4 regions of the Vibrio sp. J502 genome follow, and region 3 is predicted to be linked to each of the others. Evidence: riboswitches for the same ligand, from Rfam matches in the RefSeq annotation. Region 3 holds a riboswitch; each other region holds the start of a gene.

What was found. A riboswitch is a leader RNA that binds a small molecule or an ion and turns the genes downstream of it on or off. The one in region 3 is predicted to bind thiamine pyrophosphate.
Region 1: it holds a riboswitch for thiamine pyrophosphate, as region 3 does, so the genes downstream of both, thiD (bifunctional hydroxymethylpyrimidine kinase/phosphomethylpyrimidine kinase) here and N5E84_RS15740 (thiamine ABC transporter substrate-binding protein) in region 3, are expected to answer to the same signal.
Region 2: it holds a riboswitch for thiamine pyrophosphate, as region 3 does, so the genes downstream of both, thiB (thiamine ABC transporter substrate binding subunit) here and N5E84_RS15740 (thiamine ABC transporter substrate-binding protein) in region 3, are expected to answer to the same signal.
Region 4: it holds a riboswitch for thiamine pyrophosphate, as region 3 does, so the genes downstream of both, thiC (phosphomethylpyrimidine synthase ThiC) here and N5E84_RS15740 (thiamine ABC transporter substrate-binding protein) in region 3, are expected to answer to the same signal.

The regions. Positions count from the first base shown of each region.
Region 1 covers NZ_CP104554.1:2,022,693-2,028,262, reverse strand. Annotated here, with positions in the region: gene guaB (IMP dehydrogenase) at 180-1,643, shown strand; gene guaA (glutamine-hydrolyzing GMP synthase) at 1,725-3,278, shown strand; TPP riboswitch at 3,328-3,438, shown strand; gene thiD (bifunctional hydroxymethylpyrimidine kinase/phosphomethylpyrimidine kinase) at 3,539-4,396, shown strand; gene N5E84_RS09350 (chitinase) at 4,677-5,570, shown strand, end outside.
Region 2 covers NZ_CP104554.1:80,992-86,561, forward strand. Annotated here, with positions in the region: partial or broken gene fbp (class 1 fructose-bisphosphatase) at 1-6, opposite strand, end outside; gene mpl (UDP-N-acetylmuramate:L-alanyl-gamma-D-glutamyl-meso-diaminopimelate ligase) at 279-1,637, shown strand; gene N5E84_RS00480 (flavin prenyltransferase UbiX) at 1,667-2,296, shown strand; TPP riboswitch at 2,326-2,445, shown strand; gene thiB (thiamine ABC transporter substrate binding subunit) at 2,512-3,504, shown strand; gene thiP (thiamine/thiamine pyrophosphate ABC transporter permease ThiP) at 3,518-5,113, shown strand; gene thiQ (thiamine ABC transporter ATP-binding protein) at 5,107-5,570, shown strand, end outside.
Region 3 covers NZ_CP104554.1:3,345,587-3,351,156, forward strand. Annotated here, with positions in the region: gene fbp (class 1 fructose-bisphosphatase) at 67-1,077, opposite strand; partial or broken gene mpl (UDP-N-acetylmuramate:L-alanyl-gamma-D-glutamyl-meso-diaminopimelate ligase) at 1,350-2,706, shown strand; partial or broken gene N5E84_RS15735 (flavin prenyltransferase UbiX) at 2,736-3,364, shown strand; TPP riboswitch at 3,394-3,513, shown strand; gene N5E84_RS15740 (thiamine ABC transporter substrate-binding protein) at 3,668-3,952, shown strand; gene N5E84_RS15745 (thiamine ABC transporter substrate binding subunit) at 3,930-4,571, shown strand; partial or broken gene N5E84_RS21460 (ABC transporter permease subunit) at 4,621-5,368, shown strand; partial or broken gene N5E84_RS21465 (ABC transporter permease subunit) at 5,462-5,570, shown strand, end outside.
Region 4 covers NZ_CP104554.1:2,788,864-2,794,433, forward strand. Annotated here, with positions in the region: gene thiE (thiamine phosphate synthase) at 1-290, opposite strand, end outside; gene thiC (phosphomethylpyrimidine synthase ThiC) at 295-2,244, opposite strand; TPP riboswitch at 2,354-2,452, opposite strand; gene crcB (fluoride efflux transporter CrcB) at 2,505-2,888, opposite strand; tRNA gene N5E84_RS13030 (tRNA-Trp) at 3,257-3,333, opposite strand; tRNA gene N5E84_RS13035 (tRNA-Asp) at 3,393-3,469, opposite strand; rRNA gene rrf (5S ribosomal RNA) at 3,499-3,614, opposite strand; rRNA gene N5E84_RS13045 (23S ribosomal RNA) at 3,702-5,570, opposite strand, start outside.

The DNA.
Region 1 (5,570 bases), 1.3 Mb from region 3:
CAAGGGTTGGAATGCAAATTAAAAATTAAAAAATGAGTGGTCAAGCGATTGCCTCGGGCGTATAATCCGACCGCAATATCAAATCCAAATCGATTTATCCTGTTCATTGTGTATTAGGGCAAATTGAGACAACTTGGATTTACCTTTTATTCACTCCTCTTAATTGTGAGATATTGCAAATGCTAAGAATTGCCAAAGAAGCGCTGACATTCGATGATGTTCTTCTCGTACCAGCACACTCCACCGTTCTCCCAAACACAGCCGATCTCCATACTCAGCTGACCAAAAATATCACACTGAACATTCCGATGATCTCAGCTTCTATGGATACAGTGACAGAGGCTCGCCTTGCGATCGCTCTTGCCCAAGAGGGTGGTATTGGTTTTATCCACAAAAATATGCCCATTGAAGAGCAGGCTGAACAAGTCCGTCTTGTCAAAATTTTTGAAGCGGGTGTAGTCACTGCGCCAGTAACAGTTCGCCCTGATGCAACCATTCAAGATGTGATTGCTTTGACAGAGAAACATGGTTTTGCCGGTTTCCCTGTGGTGAGCGATCACAATGAGCTTGTCGGTATCATCACCGGCCGCGATATTCGCTTTGTTACTGATTTAACAAAAAAAGTTGAAGCAGTCATGACACCAAAAGATCGCTTAGCCACAGTTAAAGAGGGTGCATCTCGTCAGGATGTACAAGAGCGCATGCACAAAGCGCGTGTTGAAAAAGTCTTGGTAGTGAATGATGAATTCAAACTGACTGGTATGATCACCGCGAAAGATTTCCATAAAGCAGAACGCAAACCGAATGCTTGTAAAGATGAACAAGGGCGTTTACGTGTTGGTGCGGCTGTTGGTGCCGGTGCTGGCAATGAAGAGCGCGTAAAAGCATTAGTGGAAGCGGGAGTGGATGTTCTACTGATTGACTCTTCTCATGGCCATTCAGAAGGTGTACTTAACCGTATTCGTGAAACGCGCGCCGCTTATCCTGATCTCGATATTATCGGCGGCAATGTTGCAACGGGTGCCGGTGCGAAAGCTCTAATTGACGCGGGCGTAAGCGCGGTCAAAGTCGGTATTGGCCCGGGTTCAATCTGTACAACGCGTATTGTAACGGGTGTTGGTGTTCCTCAAATTACGGCGATTTCTGATGCAGTTGAAGTGGCTGATCAATACGGTATTCCTGTGATTGCTGATGGCGGTATTCGCTTTTCTGGCGATATTTGTAAAGCGATTGCTGCTGGTGCATCTTGTGTGATGGTCGGCTCCATGTTTGCGGGTACTGAAGAAGCTCCGGGTGAAGTTATTTTGTTCCAAGGCCGTTCATATAAAGCTTACCGCGGTATGGGTTCGCTGGGTGCAATGTCTCAAGGCTCTTCTGATCGTTATTTCCAATCTGACAATGCAGCTGACAAGCTTGTACCTGAAGGGATCGAAGGTCGTATCGCTTATCGAGGCCGTCTAAAAGAGATCGTTCATCAACAAATGGGTGGTTTACGCTCAAGCATGGGCTTAACTGGCTCGGCCACTATCGAAGATCTGCGCACTAAAGCCGAGTTTGTTCGTATCTCTGGTGCAGGTATGAAAGAGTCACACGTGCACGACGTTCAAATTACCAAAGAAGCGCCAAACTACCGCTTGGGTTAATGACGAACCACGAATAGCTTGAAGCTTATGGGGAGCGCGATGCTCCCCATCCACTACATTAATGATTGAGATTGACCTTAAATGACTAAAGATATCCATGACCAACGTATTCTGATCTTAGATTTCGGCTCTCAGTACACACAACTGGTTGCCCGCCGTGTTCGCGAAATCGGTGTTTATTGTGAGCTGTGGAGCTGGGATGTTGAAGAAGCAGACATCCGTGAATTCAACCCAGATGGCATTATTCTTTCTGGTGGTCCTGAAAGTGTGACTGAAGCCAACTCTCCGCGTGCGCCACAATATGTGTTTGATTCTGGCGTACCTGTGTTTGGTGTTTGCTATGGCATGCAAACCATGGCTGAACAGTTGGGCGGAAAAGTGGCCAGTTCTGAGGAACGTGAATTTGGTTATGCAGCTGTACAGCTAATGGGTGAATCGGCCCTGTTTAGCGACCTTGAGCTAACGCAAGATGTTTGGATGAGCCATGGTGATAAAGTGGTGCAAATTCCGGCTGATTTTGTTAAAACAGCGCAAACGGAAACTTGTCCTTATGCGGCAATGGCGAATGAAGAGAAAAAATATTATGGCGTGCAGTTTCACCCAGAAGTCACGCACACCAAAAACGGTCTAAAAATGCTTGAGAATTTCGTTCTCAACGTTTGTGGTTGTGAGCGTCTATGGACGGCTGAGTCTATCATCGAAGATGCAGTTGCTCGTATTAAAGAGCAAGTCGGCGACGATGAGGTGATCCTTGGCCTATCGGGTGGTGTAGATTCGTCAGTTGTGGCGATGCTGGCTCACCGAGCGATTGGCGATAAATTAACCTGCGTATTCGTTGATAACGGCCTATTGCGTCTGAATGAAGCTCAGCAAGTAATGGATATGTTTGGCAACAAGTTTGGTTTAAACATCATTCATGTTAATGCAGAAGATCGTTTCCTCAACGCACTGCAAGGTGAGTCTGATCCGGAAGCGAAACGCAAAATCATCGGCCATGTGTTTGTTGATATCTTCGATGAAGAATCAAAGAAATTGAAAAATGCGAAATGGCTTGCGCAAGGCACGATTTACCCAGATGTGATTGAATCGGCTGCCTCTAAAACAGGTAAAGCGCACGTGATTAAATCTCACCATAACGTTGGCGGTTTGCCTGATGATATGGAAATGGGATTGGTTGAACCACTGCGTGAGCTTTTCAAAGATGAAGTACGCAAGATTGGCCTAGAGCTTGGCCTGCCTTACAACATGCTTTACCGCCATCCGTTCCCTGGTCCTGGCCTTGGCGTACGCGTGTTGGGCGAAGTGAAGAAAGAGTACTGTGATTTGCTGCGCCGCGCCGATGCTATTTTCATTGAAGAGCTGCATGCCGCTGATCTGTATAACAAAGTGTCACAAGCTTTCACGGTTTTCTTACCTGTTCGTTCAGTAGGCGTTATGGGTGATGGACGTAAATACGATTGGGTTGTATCGCTACGCGCTGTGGAAACCATTGACTTTATGACAGCACATTGGGCGCACCTGCCTTATGAGTTCTTGGGTAAGGTTTCTAACCGTATCATCAATGAAGTGAATGGTATTTCTCGTGTGGTTTACGATATTTCAGGTAAGCCACCAGCCACCATTGAGTGGGAATAATTCCTCTAAAAAAGCGTACTCCTTCGGTGAGTGCCCTGTTATGATTGCTGCGAAATAGTCGGGGAGCCGATGCAGATTCTGCATAGGCTGAGATCGAAATTCGAGACCCGTCGAACCTGATTCAGTTAATACTGACGTAGGGAACTATGAGCACTTTGTCACGAGCCGAATAACAACGGCTAACCTTTGTAAATTCGATTACCGAACTTTCCAAACCACGGTCAAAGTCAGTTCCTGTATGTCTTGTCATAGGAGCGACCATGGCACAACCAATACAGAAACACACACAAGAAACGACGCTATTAAACATACCTGTTGTACTCACTATCGCAGGGTCTGACAGCGGTGGAGGGGCAGGCATTCAAGCCGACATCAAAGCGATATCGGCAACCGGCAGTTTCGCGTGTTCCGTTATTACCGCCATTACCTCACAAAATACTCAAGGCGTTTCTGCCATTTTCCCCATTCCACTTGATCATATTGAAAGCCAGTTAGATGCTGTCTTTAGCGACTTGAAGATCGTGGCCGTTAAAATTGGCATGCTAGCCGATGCCGGTATCATCAAGATCGTTGCCAAAAAAATGCAGCAATACCAACCCAAGAGCCTTGTGATAGACCCCGTGATGGTGGCGACCAGTGGTGATTTATTACTTGAGCAATCGGCAATCAGCACATTAAAAGAAACGTTGATCCCTTTGGCTGACATCATTACCCCCAATTTATTTGAAGGAGCAGTGCTTACTGGCAAGCCGGTTCCTCAGTCTGAAGCAGAAATGAACGACATGGTGGCTGACTTACGAGCGTTGGGTGCAAAGGCGGTGTTGCTAAAAGGTGGGCATTTAGAACACGCTGAAAACAGCAATGATCTTTTGATCATGAAATATTCGTCAGAATTACTCAGTGCGAAGCGTTTTCCAACCCCAAATACCCATGGGACGGGTTGCACGCTCTCTTCTGCGATCGCTTCTTATCTTGCTCAAGGAAATAACCTGCACAAATCCGTGTATTTGGCTAAGCAGTACATATCGCAAGCCATTGGCTATGCCGATGAACTGGATGTTGGCCAAGGTCGCGGCCCAGTTCATCACTTTTTTACTGGCCACACTCATGTGCGCTAAGCCATTGCCGGTGCGATGATGCTTGAGAAATTTGAGGCATTGGTTGTTCACTTAACCTGATGAAAAATAGATTGAACTCTAAAAGCCTCAAGCTTTTTTGAGGCTTTTTCATATTTATCGACTTGCCTTCAAAGGGCGATGTCGCCGTACGATAATTGGTTTACATCATGATGAAACCACTCGCATTTTGACATTTAATTAATAAGTTTCACTGTCAACAATGGCTCGGCTATCCATACTATTTTCACCGTACCCACTAAGCAAAAAATAAGGGATTGATATGTTGAAAACAAAGCATTTAGCCGTGCTGATTAGCAGTGTCTTAGCCGCAAACAGTTACGCGTTAAATATCTTACCTGACCCTGAAAATTCCGCGGGTTATATTGTCTCTAAAGTAGAGCTACAAGCGGCAGAAAAAGCCAAAACAGCGGATCCTATGTATGCTATTTGGTCGGAAGCACTAGAAACGCGTTCGAATGCGATTGTTGAAGCAATAGTACTGGGGTTAAGTTCTAACCCTGAAAACGTCAAGCGTGTTGAACGGGTATTTCCACAGTACGAGTGGGATTTCTTAACTCAAATGGCGGCTCCCGAATACACCTATACGCGCTTCTTACGGGCAATAGGCAAATTCCCCGCGTTTTGTGGCGAATATACGGATGGCCGAGATTCAGACGCAATTTGTAAAAAATCCATCGTGACGGCTTTTGCTCATTTCTCACAAGAAACGGGTGGCCACATTGCGAAAGACAACGTATCTGATAACCCTAATGGGCTTGAAGAGTGGCAGCAAGCACTGGTTCATGTACGTGAAATGGGGTGGTCTGAAGGGCAAAGTGGCTATACAACCGGTTGTGGCCAAAATGATTGGCAAAATGCTCGTTGGCCGTGCGCCGCCGGGCAAGGGTATTTTGGTCGAGGCGCGAAGCAGCTCTCTTATCATTTCAACTATGGCGCTTTTTCTGAAGTGATGTTTGATGGTGATGCCAAAGTACTGCTCAATAACCCCGGATTAGTCGCTGATTCTTGGTTGAACTTAGCTTCAGCGATTTGGTTTTTTTTAACACCTCAAGCACCGAAACCGGCAATGTTGCACGTAATTGACCGTACATGGACACCTTCGCAGCGTGAAAGCGATGCTGGTATTGGTTATGGTTTTGGCACCACAATTAAC
Region 2 (5,570 bases), 100 kb from region 3:
AGACATGTTATTTCCTTAACATAGCTATATAGGGGGGAGTGATTGTTTCACAACGCATCCTCTTGTTGGGATGTCGGCCGAAACGAGGCACCCATTTGATAACGTTTGGGTAACACTGCGATTTTAGGGCTTAGATCTTTTTAATGGTAATGAAGTAACAGATTGAGATCTCAATTTGTTTGTCGACTTTTTAGAAGTTGCAAACATGCTCGCTTTTCTTAAATGGATGGTGATAATGGAGACAATCACTCACAACGCCATGTGCGAGGCTAGGATTTATGCATATTCACATTCTTGGGATTTGCGGTACGTTTATGGGCGGTGTTGCCGTTTTAGCGCGGCAATTAGGTCATAAAGTTACCGGCAGCGACGCCAACGTTTACCCTCCGATGAGTACGTTATTGGAGTCTCAAGGGATCGAGATTATCGAAGGCTTTGACCCTGCCCAATTAGAGTCCAAGCCTGATTTGGTGGTGATTGGCAACGCCATGAGTCGCGGCAATCCGTGTGTTGAATATGTGCTGAACCACAACTTGCGTTACACTTCTGGCCCGCAATGGTTGCAAGAGTTCCTGTTGCATGACCGCTGGGTCCTTGCGGTGGCTGGTACACACGGTAAAACCACCACGTCGAGCATGTTGGCGTGGATCTTAGAAGATTGCGGTTACCAACCGGGCTTTTTGGTGGGAGGCGTACTTGGCAACTTTGGTATTTCTGCGCGTTTGGGCGAAAGCATGTTTTTTGTGGTTGAAGCCGATGAATATGACAGCGCTTTTTTCGATAAGCGTTCTAAGTTTGTCCATTATCACCCACGCACTTTAGTGTTGAACAACTTAGAGTTTGATCATGCGGACATTTTTGACGATCTTGAAGCGATTAAGCGCCAATTTCATCATCTAGTGCGTACTGTTCCGGGCAATGGTCGTATTTTTGCTCCGCAAAAAGAGCGCGCATTAGCGGATGTTCTCGCACGTGGCTGCTGGAGCGAAACTGAGTTTACCGGTGAGCAAGCGCAGTGGAAAGCTGAAAAAATTACGCGTGATGGTTCGCAATTTGATGTGTTCTTTGACAATGAACGCGTGGGGCGCGTGACTTGGGATTTGGTTGGCGATCATAATGTCGATAACGCCTTAATGGCGATTGGCGCGGCGCGTCACGTGGGTGTCACTCCGGATTTAGCCTGTCAAGCTTTGGGCAAATTTATCAATACCAAACGTCGTTTAGAGCTCAAAGGCGAAGTGAACGGTATTACGTTGTATGACGATTTTGCTCATCATCCAACGGCCATTGAACTTACTTTGGGCGGTTTACGTAACAAGGTAGGCGATCAGAAAATTATCGCGGTTTTAGAGCCTCGTTCTGCTACGATGAAGTTGGGCGTACATAAGCAAACTTTAGCGGCGTCATTACAGCAAGCCGATTCAGTTTATCTCTATCAGCCGAACAATCTTGCTTGGTCGGTGCAGGATGTGGCTGACCAATGCTCACAACCAGCGCAAGTGAATGATGATATTGATGCTTTCGTCGCGCAAATTGCGCAGGAAGCCCAGCCGGGCGATCACATTTTGGTGATGAGCAATGGTGGCTTTGAAGGTATTCATAACAAGCTCCTACTTGCATTAAATCAAGCCATGTAATGCCAGCGACACAAACGAAATAGAGAGTTATGACAACACAACAGAAAGCCATCACTTTAGCCTTTACTGGCGCTTCAGGTGCTCCTTACGGACTTCGTCTGTTGGAGTGTTTATTGGCTGCAGATTACCGAGTGTATCTTTTGATCTCTTCGGCCGCGCGCGTTGTGCTTGCAACCGAGCACGGTTTGAAGTTGCCCAGTGGGAGTGAGGCAGCCAAAGCAGCGTTGGTGGAACATTTACACTGCGATGCCTCACAGCTTGTCGTGTGCGGCAAAGAAGAGTGGTTTTCACCAGTGGCTTCGGGCTCTGCCGCGCCAAAACAGATGGTGGTGTGCCCATGTTCGGCAGGCAGCGTTGCGGCGATTGCCCATGGCATGTCCGATAATTTGATCGAACGTGCTGCCGATGTCGTGATGAAAGAGCGTGGCCAATTGGTGTTAGTGGTGCGCGAAACTCCGTTTTCCACCTTACATTTAGAAAACATGTTCAAGTTGTCGCAAATGGGCGTCACCATTATGCCCGCTGCCCCCGGTTTTTATCATCAGCCGCAGTCAATTGAAGACTTGGTCGATTTTATGGTGGCGCGTATTTTGGACCATTTAGGCGTTGAACAAGGGCTTGTGCCACGTTGGGGATATGACTCACGCCCAACGGTGTAGCTTATTGCGTTAATTCCAATTACAATCCACCTCACTCAACGGGGAGCAAATCATTCATCTCAATGAATGCTGCTGAGATCAAGCGTGAGCTTGGGACCCGTAAACCTGAACCAGATAATGCTGGCGTAGGAATTGGGTTAGGATCTCAGAATAGGAATAATGGAATATTCTCATCCTCCTCAAGCCTGTGCCGCTCAACCAAGGAGAGCGACCAGTTGAACACCACTCTTAATACCATTGCACTTGCCACCATCACCTCTTTTTCAGCGCATGCCGCTGACAATATCCTTACCGTTTATACCTATGACTCGTTCGCATCAGAATGGGGCCCGGGACCGGCGATTGAAAAAGCATTCGAAGCACAATGCGCTTGCGATCTTCAGTTTGTGGCACTCGATGATGGGGTATCGATCCTAAACCGTTTGCGTCTTGAAGGTAATAACAGTAAAGCAGACATCGTACTCGGTTTAGATAACAACTTAATGGCCGAGGCAAAACAGACTGGCTTATTGGCAAATCATAATGTCGAGACGGGCCAAGTCACGCTACCCGGTGGTTGGAGTGATGAAACATTTGTTCCTTATGATTACGGCTATTTTGCCTTTGTTTACAATAAAGAGAAATTAGCAAACCCACCCCAAAGCTTAAAAGAGTTGGTAGAAAAGCGCGATGATCTTAAAGTGATTTATCAAGATCCACGCACTTCAACACCCGGTCAAGGTTTGCTGCTGTGGATGAAATCTGTCTATGGTGAGAAAGCCAATTTAGCATGGCAACAGCTCGCCAATAAGACGGTGACAGTCACCAAAGGTTGGTCAGAAGCCTATGCGATGTTTCTAAAAGGTGAGTCCGATCTGGTGCTCTCTTACACCACCTCTCCAGCCTATCATTTGATTGCGGAAAATGACGCCAAGTACGCGGCTGCCGATTTTGCCGAAGGACACTACATGCAAATGGAAGTCGCTGCGAAAGTAAAACACAGTGATAACGGCAAATTGGCCGATGAGTTCATGCACTTTATTTTAAGTGATCAATTTCAGTCGGTGATGCCAACCGGAAACTGGATGTATCCTGTGACGTCTGTCGCGCTACCGAAAGGTTTTGAAACGCTGGCTGTGCCACCAAAGGCGCTTACCTTTAGCGCACAAGAGGTGTCTGAGATGCGTAAAGCGTGGATCCGTGAGTGGCAAACCGCCTTAACGTTTTAAGGTGCGATAAAGTTTGAATGCTATTCCTAAAATAGGCATTGGGGTCGCGATGCTTGTCGCGACCTTTGTCATCAGTGCTTTGGCGGCGTTGCTGTTACAAGCACCCAGCTTAAATGTGATGCACGTATGGCAAGACCCGTATTATCGCCATGTCACTCAATTTAGTTTTTACCAAGCCAGCTTGTCGATGCTGCTCAGTGTTGGTTTCGCGGTTCCTGTTGCTCACGCACTTTACCGTCGTCGATTTTGGGGACGTGCGCTGCTGATCAAATTGTTTGCAACGACCTTAGTGCTTCCGGTGCTGGTGGGCGTATTTGGTTTGTTGGCCATTTATGGTAATAGCGGTCTGCTCGCCTCGCTGCTCGCGTGGTTTGATAGCAAACTGCCGTTTTCCATTTACGGATTAAACGGTATTTTACTGGCGCATCTGTTTTTTAATCTCCCGTATGCCAGCCGTTTATTGCTGCAAGCGTTAGAGTCGATTCCGGCAGAACAACATAAGTTATGCGCGCATCTTGGCATGAGTCATTGGCACAAATTTCGTTGGGTTGAATGGCCGCGTTTGCGTCAGCAGCTTCCTCATGTCTGTGGTTTGGTGTTCATGCTCTGTTTTACCAGTTTTGCCACTGTGATGGCACTTGGCGGCGGGCCTAAATCAACCACGATTGAGCTGGCGATTTATCAGGCGATCAAATTTGATTTTGATTTACAAGCTGGTGCGCTGCTTGCGCTGTGGCAGATGCTGTTATGCGGGCTGCTGTCTCTATCCATTTCACGTCTAGCGAAGCCATTAGCCATCACCACAGGGCGTCAAGCGAGTGATTATGTGGTTAGTCGAGACAATCGAAAAGCACAATGCTGGGACGGCGCATGGATCTTCCTTGCGTTGCTGTTAGTACTTCCGCCGCTGGTGATGGTCATCTTGAGTGGTTTAAATTCGCAGCTTTTTCACGTCTTGAGTGATGAGCAATTCTGGCGTGCGCTTTGGGCTTCACTACAAGTGGCGTTATTGGCAAGCGTGGTTGCTGTTTCGGCTGGGGTTGCCATACTCATCACGACTCGCGCTTTGCGCCTGCAGCAGCACAACCGTAAGGCGGACCAACTAGAGTTGATTGGCGCGATTATTTTGGTCACGCCAGGGCTTGTTATCAGCACCGGGCTTTTTCTGTTGCTGCGTATCTGGACCGATGCATTTAGCCTAGCGTATTGGGTGGTTTTTTTCGTCAATGGCTTAATGGCATTGCCGTATGTGTTGAAAACATTGGCGCAACCTATGCTGCATATCGCGCAGCAATATCAATGGTTATGTGCCAGCCTTGGCATTAAAGGGTGGCAGCGTTTGCAAGTGATTGAGCTGCGTGCGTTGCGTAAACCCTTAGCGCATGCCTTTGCGATCAGCTTTTTGCTCTCAATGGGGGATTTAAGTGCGATTGCTCTATTTGGTAGCCAAGAGTTTAGAACCTTACCGCTTTACCTGTTCCAACTGCTGGGCAGTTACCAAATGCAGGCGGCGGCGGTGGTTTCTCTTACGCTGTTGCTACTCAGTGTGGGGTGTTTTGCCCTCATTGAGCGGTTATTTCATTCACATTCAAAGGTAAAGCAATGTTAGAACTCAAGGCCGTGCACTATGAGTATCAACAGGAGTGGTTTGAATTTTCGCTTTCTGTACCGCGAGGGGCGATTCTCTCTTTGATGGGGCCAAGCGGAGCGGGCAAGTCGACTTTACTGAGCTTAGTTGCGGGCTTTATTGCACCGAAAAGCGGCGATATCCAAGTACAAGGGCAATCCTTACTTGGGCAAGAGCCACACTTGCGTCCTTTTTCGATGCTGTTTCAAGAGCACAATCTTTTTGCCCATCTCACTGTGCGTGAAAATATTAGCCTTGGGTTACATCCGGGGCTGAAATTAACCACTTCGCAAAAGGCGTTAGTTGAGTGCGCCGCGCAGCAAGTGGGTTTGGCAGCGCTACTTGATCGCTTGCCTGAGCAGCTCTCAGGGGGGCAGCGTCAACGAGTTGCTCTGGCGCGCTGTTTTGTACAACCACATCCTATCTGGCTGCTGGATGA
Region 3 (5,570 bases):
AAGAGAGTCTTGCCTCATATTTATCGATAAAAAAAGCGCCTAGAGTTAGGCGCTCATTGAGCTGATTTAATCGCGATTGAGTTCCAAGAACTCTTCCAATTTATGGACCATATTTTTTGAACCGCAGAAGAATGGCACACGTTGATGCAGTTCTGTCGGCTTAATATCCAACACGCGATTGACACCGTCAGAAGCAATACCGCCTGCTTGTTCAATCAAAAACGCCATAGGATTGCATTCATACAATAGACGCAGTTTGCCGTTTGGATGGCTTTGCGTGCTTGGGTATAGATAGATGCCACCTTTGAGCAGATTACGGTGAAAATCCGCCACTAGTGAACCAATGTAACGTGACGTGTAAGGGCGATTATCTTCAGGCACATTCTCTTGGCAGTATTTAATGTATTTTTTGACGCCGGTTGGGAAGCGGATGTAGTTACCTTCATTGATGGAGTAAATTTTACCATCATCGAAGGTCATCATATTGGGGTGTGAAAGATAGAAAGTGCCGAGTGACGGATCATAAGTAAAGCCATTCACGCCGTTGCCAGTGGTATACACCAACATGGTTGAAGAGCCGTAAATAACATAACCAGCCGCAACCTGTTTATTACCGGGTTGTAAGAAGTCTTCTTGTGTTGGTGGCGTGCCGACTGGCGATACGCGGCGATAAATAGAAAAAATCGTGCCGACAGAGACATTGACATCGATGTTGGATGAGCCGTCCAGCGGGTCCATCAACACCACGTATTTTGCATTTTTGTTGAGCTCTTTGCTGAACGCAACCGCTTCATCTTCTTCTTCACTGGCGACACCACACACTTGATCGCGCGCTTCAAGCGCCGCTTTAAATTTTTCGTTGGCGTACACATCGAGTTTTTGTTGTTCTTCGCCTTGAATATTATCCGTACCAACTGCACCGGTAATATCAGCAAGGCCTGCTTTGTTGATTTCTCTATTAACAATTTTTGCCGCAAGACGAATAGAGGACAACAGAGATGAAAGATCACCGCTTGCGTGGGGGAAGTCATGTTGTTTCTCAACAATAAACTCGCCAAGAGTGCGAATCTCAGACATGTTATTTCCTTAACATAGCTATATAGGGGGGAGTGATTGTTTCACAACGCATCCTCTTGTTGGGATGTCGGCCGAAACGAGGCACCCATTTGATAACGTTTGGGTAACACTGCGATTTTAGGGCTTAGATCTTTTTAATGGTAATGAAGTAACAGATTGAGATCTCAATTTGTTTGTCGACTTTTTAGAAGTTGCAAACATGCTCGCTTTTCTTAAATGGATGGTGATAATGGAGACAATCACTCACAACGCCATGTGCGAGGCTAGGATTTATGCATATTCACATTCTTGGGATTTGCGGTACGTTTATGGGCGGTGTTGCCGTTTTAGCGCGGCAATTAGGTCATAAAGTTACCGGCAGCGACGCCAACGTTTACCCTCCGATGAGTACGTTATTGGAGTCTCAAGGGATCGAGATTATCGAAGGCTTTGACCCTGCCCAATTAGAGTCCAAGCCTGATTTGGTGGTGATTGGCAACGCCATGAGTCGCGGCAATCCGTGTGTTGAATATGTGCTGAACCACAACTTGCGTTACACTTCTGGCCCGCAATGGTTGCAAGAGTTCCTGTTGCATGACCGCTGGGTCCTTGCGGTGGCTGGTACACACGGTAAAACCACCACGTCGAGCATGTTGGCGTGGATCTTAGAAGATTGCGGTTACCAACCGGGCTTTTTGGTGGGAGGCGTACTTGGCAACTTTGGTATTTCTGCGCGTTTGGGCGAAAGCATGTTTTTTGTGGTTGAAGCCGATGAATATGACAGCGCTTTTTCGATAAGCGTTCTAAGTTTGTCCATTATCACCCACGCACTTTAGTGTTGAACAACTTAGAGTTTGATCATGCGGACATTTTTGACGATCTTGAAGCGATTAAGCGCCAATTTCATCATCTAGTGCGTACTGTTCCGGGCAATGGTCGTATTTTTGCTCCGCAAAAAGAGCGCGCATTAGCGGATGTTCTCGCACGTGGCTGCTGGAGCGAAACTGAGTTTACCGGTGAGCAAGCGCAGTGGAAAGCTGAAAAAATTACGCGTGATGGTTCGCAATTTGATGTGTTCTTTGACAATGAACGCGTGGGGCGCGTGACTTGGGATTTGGTTGGCGATCATAATGTCGATAACGCCTTAATGGCGATTGGCGCGGCGCGTCACGTGGGTGTCACTCCGGATTTAGCCTGTCAAGCTTTGGGCAAATTTATCAATACCAAACGTCGTTTAGAGCTCAAAGGCGAAGTGAACGGTATTACGTTGTATGACGATTTTGCTCATCATCCAACGGCCATTGAACTTACTTTGGGCGGTTTACGTAACAAGGTAGGCGATCAGAAAATTATCGCGGTTTTAGAGCCTCGTTCTGCTACGATGAAGTTGGGCGTACATAAGCAAACTTTAGCGGCGTCATTACAGCAAGCCGATTCAGTTTATCTCTATCAGCCGAACAATCTTGCTTGGTCGGTGCAGGATGTGGCTGACCATGCTCACAACCAGCGCAAGTGAATGATGATATTGATGCTTTCGTCGCGCAAATTGCGCAGGAAGCCCAGCCGGGCGATCACATTTTGGTGATGAGCAATGGTGGCTTTGAAGGTATTCATAACAAGCTCCTACTTGCATTAAATCAAGCCATGTAATGCCAGCGACACAAACGAAATAGAGAGTTATGACAACACAACAGAAAGCCATCACTTTAGCCTTTACTGGCGCTTCAGGTGCTCCTTACGGACTTCGTCTGTTGGAGTGTTTATTGGCTGCAGATTACCGAGTGTATCTTTTGATCTCTTCGGCCGCGCGCGTTGTGCTTGCAACCGAGCACGGTTTGAAGTTGCCCAGTGGGAGTGAGGCAGCCAAAGCAGCGTTGGTGGAACATTTACACTGCGATGCCTCACAGCTTGTCGTGTGCGGCAAAGAAGAGTGGTTTTCACCAGTGGCTTCGGGCTCTGCCGCGCCAAAACAGATGGTGGTGTGCCATGTTCGGCAGGCAGCGTTGCGGCGATTGCCCATGGCATGTCCGATAATTTGATCGAACGTGCTGCCGATGTCGTGATGAAAGAGCGTGGCCAATTGGTGTTAGTGGTGCGCGAAACTCCGTTTTCCACCTTACATTTAGAAAACATGTTCAAGTTGTCGCAAATGGGCGTCACCATTATGCCCGCTGCCCCCGGTTTTTATCATCAGCCGCAGTCAATTGAAGACTTGGTCGATTTTATGGTGGCGCGTATTTTGGACCATTTAGGCGTTGAACAAGGGCTTGTGCCACGTTGGGGATATGACTCACGCCCAACGGTGTAGCTTATTGCGTTAATTCCAATTACAATCCACCTCACTCAACGGGGAGCAAATCATTCATCTCAATGAATGCTGCTGAGATCAAGCGTGAGCTTGGGACCCGTAAACCTGAACCAGATAATGCTGGCGTAGGAATTGGGTTAGGATCTCAGAATAGGAATAATGGAATATTCTCATCCTCCTCAAGCCTGTGCCGCTCAACCAAGGAGAGCGACCAGTTGAACACCACTCTTAATACCATTGCACTTGCCACCATCACCTCTTTTTCAGCGCATGCCGCTGACAATATCCTTACCGTTTATACCTATGACTCGTTCGCATCAGAATGGGGGCCCGGGACCGGCGATTGAAAAAGCATTCGAAGCACAATGCGCTTGCGATCTTCAGTTTGTGGCACTCGATGATGGGGTATCGATCCTAAACCGTTTGCGTCTTGAAGGTAATAACAGTAAAGCAGACATCGTACTCGGTTTAGATAACAACTTAATGGCCGAGGCAAAACAGACTGGCTTATTGGCAAATCATAATGTCGAGACGGGCCAAGTCACGCTACCCGGTGGTTGGAGTGATGAAACATTTGTTTCCTTATGATTACGGCTATTTTGCCTTTGTTTACAATAAAGAGAAATTAGCAAACCCACCCCAAAGCTTAAAAGAGTTGGTAGAAAAGCGCGATGATCTTAAAGTGATTTATCAAGATCCACGCACTTCAACACCCGGTCAAGGTTTGCTGCTGTGGATGAAATCTGTCTATGGTGAGAAAGCCAATTTAGCATGGCAACAGCTCGCCAATAAGACGGTGACAGTCACCAAAGGTTGGTCAGAAGCCTATGCGATGTTTCTAAAAGGTGAGTCCGATCTGGTGCTCTCTTACACCACCTCTCCAGCCTATCATTTGATTGCGGAAAATGACGCAAGTACGCGGCTGCCGATTTGCCGAAGGACACTACATGCAAATGGAAGTCGCTGCGAAGTAAAACACAGTGATAACGGCAAATTGGCCGATGAGTTCATGCACTTTATTTTAAGTGATCAATTTCAGTCGGTGATGCCAACCGGAAACTGGATGTATCCTGTGACGTCTGTCGCGCTACCGAAAGGTTTTGAAACGCTGGCTGTGCCACCAAAGGCGCTTACCTTTAGCGCACAAGAGGTGTCTGAGATGCGTAAAGCGTGGATCCGTGAGTGGCAAACCGCCTTAACGTTTTAAGGTGCGATAAAGTTTGAATGCTATTCCTAAAATAGGCATTGGGGTCGCGATGCTTGTCGCGACCTTTGTCATCAGTGCTTTGGCGGCGTTGCTGTTACAAGCACCCAGCTTAAATGTGATGCACGTATGGCAAGACCCGTATTATCGCCATGTCACTCAATTTAGTTTTTACCAAGCCAGCTTGTCGATGCTGCTCAGTGTTGGTTTCGCGTTCCTGTTGCTCACGCACTTTACCGTCGTCGATTTTGGGGACGTGCGCTGCTGATCAAATTGTTTGCAACGACCTTAGTGCTTCCGGTGCTGGTGGGCGTATTTGGTTTTGTTGGCCATTTATGGTAATAGCGGTCTGCTCGCCTCGCTGCTCGCGTGGTTTGATAGCAAACTGCCGTTTTCCATTTACGGATTAAACGGTATTTTACTGGCGCATCTGTTTTTTAATCTCCCGTATGCCAGCCGTTTATTGCTGCAAGCGTTAGAGTCGATTCCGGCAGAACAACATAAGTTATGCGCGCATCTTGGCATGAGTCATTGGCACAAATTTCGTTGGGTTGAATGGCCGCGTTTGCGTCAGCAGCTTCCTCATGTCTGTGGTTTGGTGTTTCATGCTCTGTTTTACCAGTTTTGCCACTGTGATGGCACTTGCGGCGGGCCTAAATCAACCACGATTGAGCTGGCGATTTATCAGGCGATCAATTTGATTTTGATTTACAAGCTGGTGCGCTGCTTGCGCTGTGGCAGATGCTGTTTATGCGGGCTGCTGTCTCTATCCATTTCACGTCTAGCGAAGCCATTAGCCATCACCACAGGGCGTCAAGCGAGTGATTATGTGGTTAGTCGAGACAATCGAAAAGCACAATGCTGGGACGGCGCATGGAGTCTTCCTTGCGTTGCTGTTAGTACTTCCGCCGCTGGTGATGGTCATCTGAGTGGTTTAAATTCGCAGCTTTTTCACGTCTTGAGTGATGAGCAATTCTGGCGTGCGCTTTGGGCTTCACTACA
Region 4 (5,570 bases), 560 kb from region 3:
TCTCGTTTCTGGGAGTGCTCAAATGGCATTTGAGCGCAAAAATTGACTTGGTATTGCAAGAATAAATTGGGCTTATCAGTTAAAACACTTAGCGCATCTTCGCACGAGGCTAAGCAATCGCTGCCAATCAAAGATGAGTATGAAGGCGTTACTAATTGACAATATAAAGTTGGGCTGGCACCCAAAAAAATATCATCGATATCAAAACCATGATGCTTGGCCAATAGCAAAACCTGTTGTACTTGAGCAGTCAACGCAATGTCATCACGGGGGATAAGTAATTGAATCATCTAATTACTCCTCGCTAACGACTGACCGTTGACTAACAGCAGGATGATAAAGCTCTGATCCTGAGGCTTTAAACTCTTGCGATTTCTGTCTCATGCCTTGTAACGGGTCATCTAGCAGCGTAACGGAAATGAGCGCATCAGCAGCAACTTGCTTGGTATCTAGCGCATACTCTCGAACCTCTTGAGAGATTTTCATCGAGCAGAATTTCGGCCCGCACATTGAGCAAAAATGCGCGACTTTACCAGACTCTTGCGGAAGAGTTTCATCGTGAAAAGCACGCGCCGTAACTGGGTCTAATGCAAGATTAAATTGGTCTTCCCAACGAAACTCAAAACGTGCTTTCGATAACGCATTATCGCGCACTTGTGCTCCCGGGTGCCCTTTCGCAAGGTCTGCAGCATGTGCTGCCAATTTATAAGTAATTAAACCCGTTTTAACATCTTCTTTGTTTGGTAAACCAAGGTGCTCTTTCGGTGTTACATAGCAAAGCATCGCGCAACCATACCAGCCAATCATCGCAGCGCCAATGCCGGAAGTGATGTGATCATATCCCGGAGCAATATCGGTAGTTAATGGGCCCAAGGTATAGAATGGCGCTTCATGGCAATGCTTTAATTGTTCATCCATATTCTCTTTAATCAAATGCATGGGGATATGGCCAGGGCCTTCAATAATGACCTGTACATCATATTCCCACGCTATTTTGGTCAATTCACCTAAAGTGCGCAGCTCTGCAAATTGTGCTTCATCGTTAGCATCGGCAATGGATCCTGGCCGTAGTCCATCCCCTAAGGAAAGGGCGACGTCATACTTGGCGCAAATTTCACAAATTTCACGGAAATGAGTGTAAAGAAAACTCTCGGTATGATGGGCTAAACACCATTTAGCGATAATAGAGCCGCCACGCGAAACGATGCCAGTAACACGTTTCGCGGTCATTGGCACATAACGAAGCAATAAACCAGCATGAATTGTAAAGTAATCAACACCTTGCTCCGCTTGCTCAAGTAAGGTATCGCGCATTACTTCCCATGATAAATCCTCCGCAATACCATTTACTTTTTCCAATGCTTGATACATAGGCACAGTGCCAATCGGTACGGGGCTATTACGCAAAATCCATTCTCGAGTTTCGTGAATATTGCGCCCAGTAGAGAGATCCATCACGGTATCCCCACCCCAGCGGGTTGCCCATACCAATTTTTCAACCTCTTCTTCAATTGATGAAGAGACAGATGAGTTACCGATATTCGCATTCACTTTGACGAGAAAATTACGACCAATGATCATCGGCTCTGATTCAGGATGGTTAATATTCGACGGGATAATGGCTCGTCCTTCGGCAACCTCACGACGCACAAACTCAGGAGTTATTTGCTTTGGTAGATTAGCCCCCAAATGAATCCCTGCATGTTGCTGGCTCAGCTGTGCATCCATACACTCTCCACGTCGCGTATTTTCGCGAATGGCAATGTATTCCATTTCGGGTGTGATAACACCTTGCCGCGCATAATGAAGTTGAGTAACGCACTTCCCTTTCTTTGCTCGGCGTATAGCTGGTAAGTTCCCATAACGTAGTTCGTCCAATGTATCATCAGATAAACGTTCTTTAGTGTAAGCAGAACTGACCTCATCAAGCCACTCGGTATCATCCCGATCAGCGATCCATTTATCCCTTAATTTAGGCAAACCCTGATATAAGTCGATAGTATGAGATGGGTCGGTATAGACACCTGAAGTGTCATAAACGCATATAGATTCATTCGGTTGATAAATCTGTGAGGACTTTGTGCCTCCGACCAAGCTGTCAGATAGTTTAATCTCACGCATTGGCACGCGGATATCCGAACGTGAACCAGTAATATAGATTTTAGAGGAATTTGGGTAGGGTTCGACAGACAATGTGTCAATGAATTGTTTGGCTTTCAGTCTCGCTTGTTTGCGACTCGACATAGCATCTTCCTTTTTTGTACTAGGGATAAATGCTTGACGGATTAATGCACAAGAGTTGATCAAAATAGAATTTTGATCTTAAGGACATAACGCTAGATAGATCACTAGCAGGTTATATTCTCTTGTTCCCTTCGCAGGTATTAGCCTGATCAGGTTCAACGGATCCCGAAAATACGGTCTCAGCCTTATGGCACTCCGACAAGTTGAATCACGATTATAGGGAAAGACTATCCATTAACCAAGATGAAATTGTAATTTCGTTAACTTTTCATCAACAACTGGAAACCTATCCAAGCCGCTGAGATACTTAGCACCACGTTTAATAAGACATTAACACCCATTTTCAGAAAGGCTCCTTGCTGCATCAGCAATACATTATCCATTGAGAATGTAGAAAATGTGGTTAATGCACCCAAGAAACCCAAACCAATAATCTGGCGCCATGGCTCAGTTGCAAGTAATTCACTCTCAAAAGCAGCGATCAACAATCCCATAATAAATGAGCCGACAACGTTGACCATCAGCGTTCCATAAGGGAATCCACGCCCTAATAACTGAACACTTAGCTCGGTAACCAAATAACGAGCGCACGCACCAAATGCACCACCTAATGCAATAAAACCTAAAATAGACAGCTGTCCCATAACGAATTCCTAAAAGTAACCGTCGTTATTTTAACCGCTAAGCATAATAAATCGAACCTAATTACTAAAATAATCAAGGAAAGTTATGCTGATAATCTAGTGCTTTTAAAAAGTTACATCCGTCACTTACTGAGTAAATGGATAAGCTAAACCGCTCTTAATGCCAATTGAAGTAACAATATGATCTAATTAAGGCTATTTCACGCTCGGGATCGCTTTCTTGGATACAGCTTGAGTACAGAGAGCTGGCCACAAAAATGTGCCGAAGGGATGAGGTAAACGGAATTAGTTAATTTTTCGGATTGCTATCTATAGAGGAAGTGAACAGATAGCAAAAAGCCTCAGCATTTCTGCGGAGGCTTGATAGATGGCAGGGGTGGAGAGATTCGAACTCCCAACACGCGGATTTGGAATCCGCTGCTCTGCCAGTTGGAGCTACACCCCTAAAACTTTATCTTACTCATTGAAGAAAACCTCAACATGACTGCTGAGGCACTTAATAAGTGGCGGAGCGGACGGGACTCGAACCCGCGACCCCCGGCGTGACAGGCCGGTATTCTAACCAACTGAACTACCGCTCCGCAGCGTGTCTGGTTAGACAATATTCAAAGCCTGGCGATGTCCTACTCTCACATGGGGAGACCCCACACTACCATCGGCGCTGTTGTGTTTCACTTCTGAGTTCGGCATGGAATCAGGTGGGTCCACAACGCTATGGTCGCCAAGAAAATTTCTTAATTCGGAAAGCTGTTTCGTTCTCATTCACACATTCAATGTTCTTCCATTGAGCCCACAAAACCCCTTCGGTGTTGTATGGTTAAGCCTCACGGGCAATTAGTATTGGTTAGCTCAACGCCTCGCAGCGCTTACACACCCAACCTATCAACGTTCTAGTCTCGAACAACCCTTTAGGACACTTAAAGTGCCAGGGAAGACTCATCTCAGGGCTCGCTTCGCGCTTAGATGCTTTCAGCGCTTATCAATTCCGAACTTAGCTACCGGGCAATGCCATTGGCATGACAACCCGAACACCAGCGGTTCGTCCACTCCGGTCCTCTCGTACTAGGAGCAGCCCCCTTCAATCTTCCAACGCCCACGGCAGATAGGGACCGAACTGTCTCACGACGTTCTAAACCCAGCTCGCGTACCACTTTAAATGGCGAACAGCCATACCCTTGGGACCGACTTCAGCCCCAGGATGTGATGAGCCGACATCGAGGTGCCAAACACCGCCGTCGATATGAACTCTTGGGCGGTATCAGCCTGTTATCCCCGGAGTACCTTTTATCCGTTGAGCGATGGCCCTTCCATTCAGAACCACCGGATCACTATGACCTACTTTCGTACCTGCTCGAACCGTCATTCTCGCAGTTAAGCGGGCTTATGCCATTGCACTAACCTCACGATGTCCAACCGTGATTAGCCCACCTTCGTGCTCCTCCGTTACTCTTTGGGAGGAGACCGCCCCAGTCAAACTACCCACCAGGCACTGTCCGCAACCCCGATGAGGGGCCTACGTTAGAACATCAAAACGACAAGGGTGGTATTTCAAGGTCGACTCCACGCAATCTAGCGACTGCGCTTCTAAGTCTCCCACCTATCCTACACATGTAGGTTCAATGTTCAGTGCCAAGCTGTAGTAAAGGTTCACGGGGTCTTTCCGTCTAGCCGCGGGTACACTGCATCTTCACAGCGATTTCAATTTCACTGAGTCTCGGGTGGAGACAGCGTGGCCATCATTACGCCATTCGTGCAGGTCGGAACTTACCCGACAAGGAATTTCGCTACCTTAGGACCGTTATAGTTACGGCCGCCGTTTACCGGGGCTTCGATCAAGAGCTTCGACCTAAGTCTAACCCCATCAATTAACCTTCCGGCACCGGGCAGGCGTCACACCGTATACGTCATCTTGCGATTTTGCACAGTGCTGTGTTTTTAATAAACAGTTGCAGCCACCTGGTATCTGCGACTCTCGTCAGCTCCATCCGCGAGGGACTTCACCAATAAGAGCGTACCTTCTCCCGAAGTTACGGTACCATTTTGCCTAGTTCCTTCACCCGAGTTCTCTCAAGCGCCTTGGTATTCTCTACCCGACCACCTGTGTCGGTTTGGGGTACGATTGCTTATAATCTGAAGCTTAGAGGCTTTTCCTGGAAGCAGGGCATCAATGACTTCACTGCCGTAGCAGCTCGACGTCGTGTCTCAGCCTAACAAGAAACCGGATTTACCTAGTCTCTTAGCCTACGCACTTGAACCAGGACAACCGTCGCCTGGCCCACCTAGCCTTCTCCGTCCCCCCATCGCAATTATAAGCAGTACGGGAATATTAACCCGTTTCCCATCGACTACGCTTTTCAGCCTCGCCTTAGGGGTCGACTTACCCTGCCCCGATTAACGTTGGACAGGAACCCTTGGTCTTCCGGCGGGGAGGTTTTTCACCCCCCTTATCGTTACTCATGTCAGCATTCGCACTTCTGATACCTCCAGCATGCTTTACAACACACCTTCAACGGCTTACAGAACGCTCCCCTACCCAATACAGTAAACTGTATTGCCGCAGCTTCGGTTTACTACTTAGCCCCGTTACATCTTCCGCGCAGGCCGACTCGACCAGTGAGCTATTACGCTTTCTTTAAATGATGGCTGCTTCTAAGCCAACATCCTGGCTGTCTGAGCCTTCCC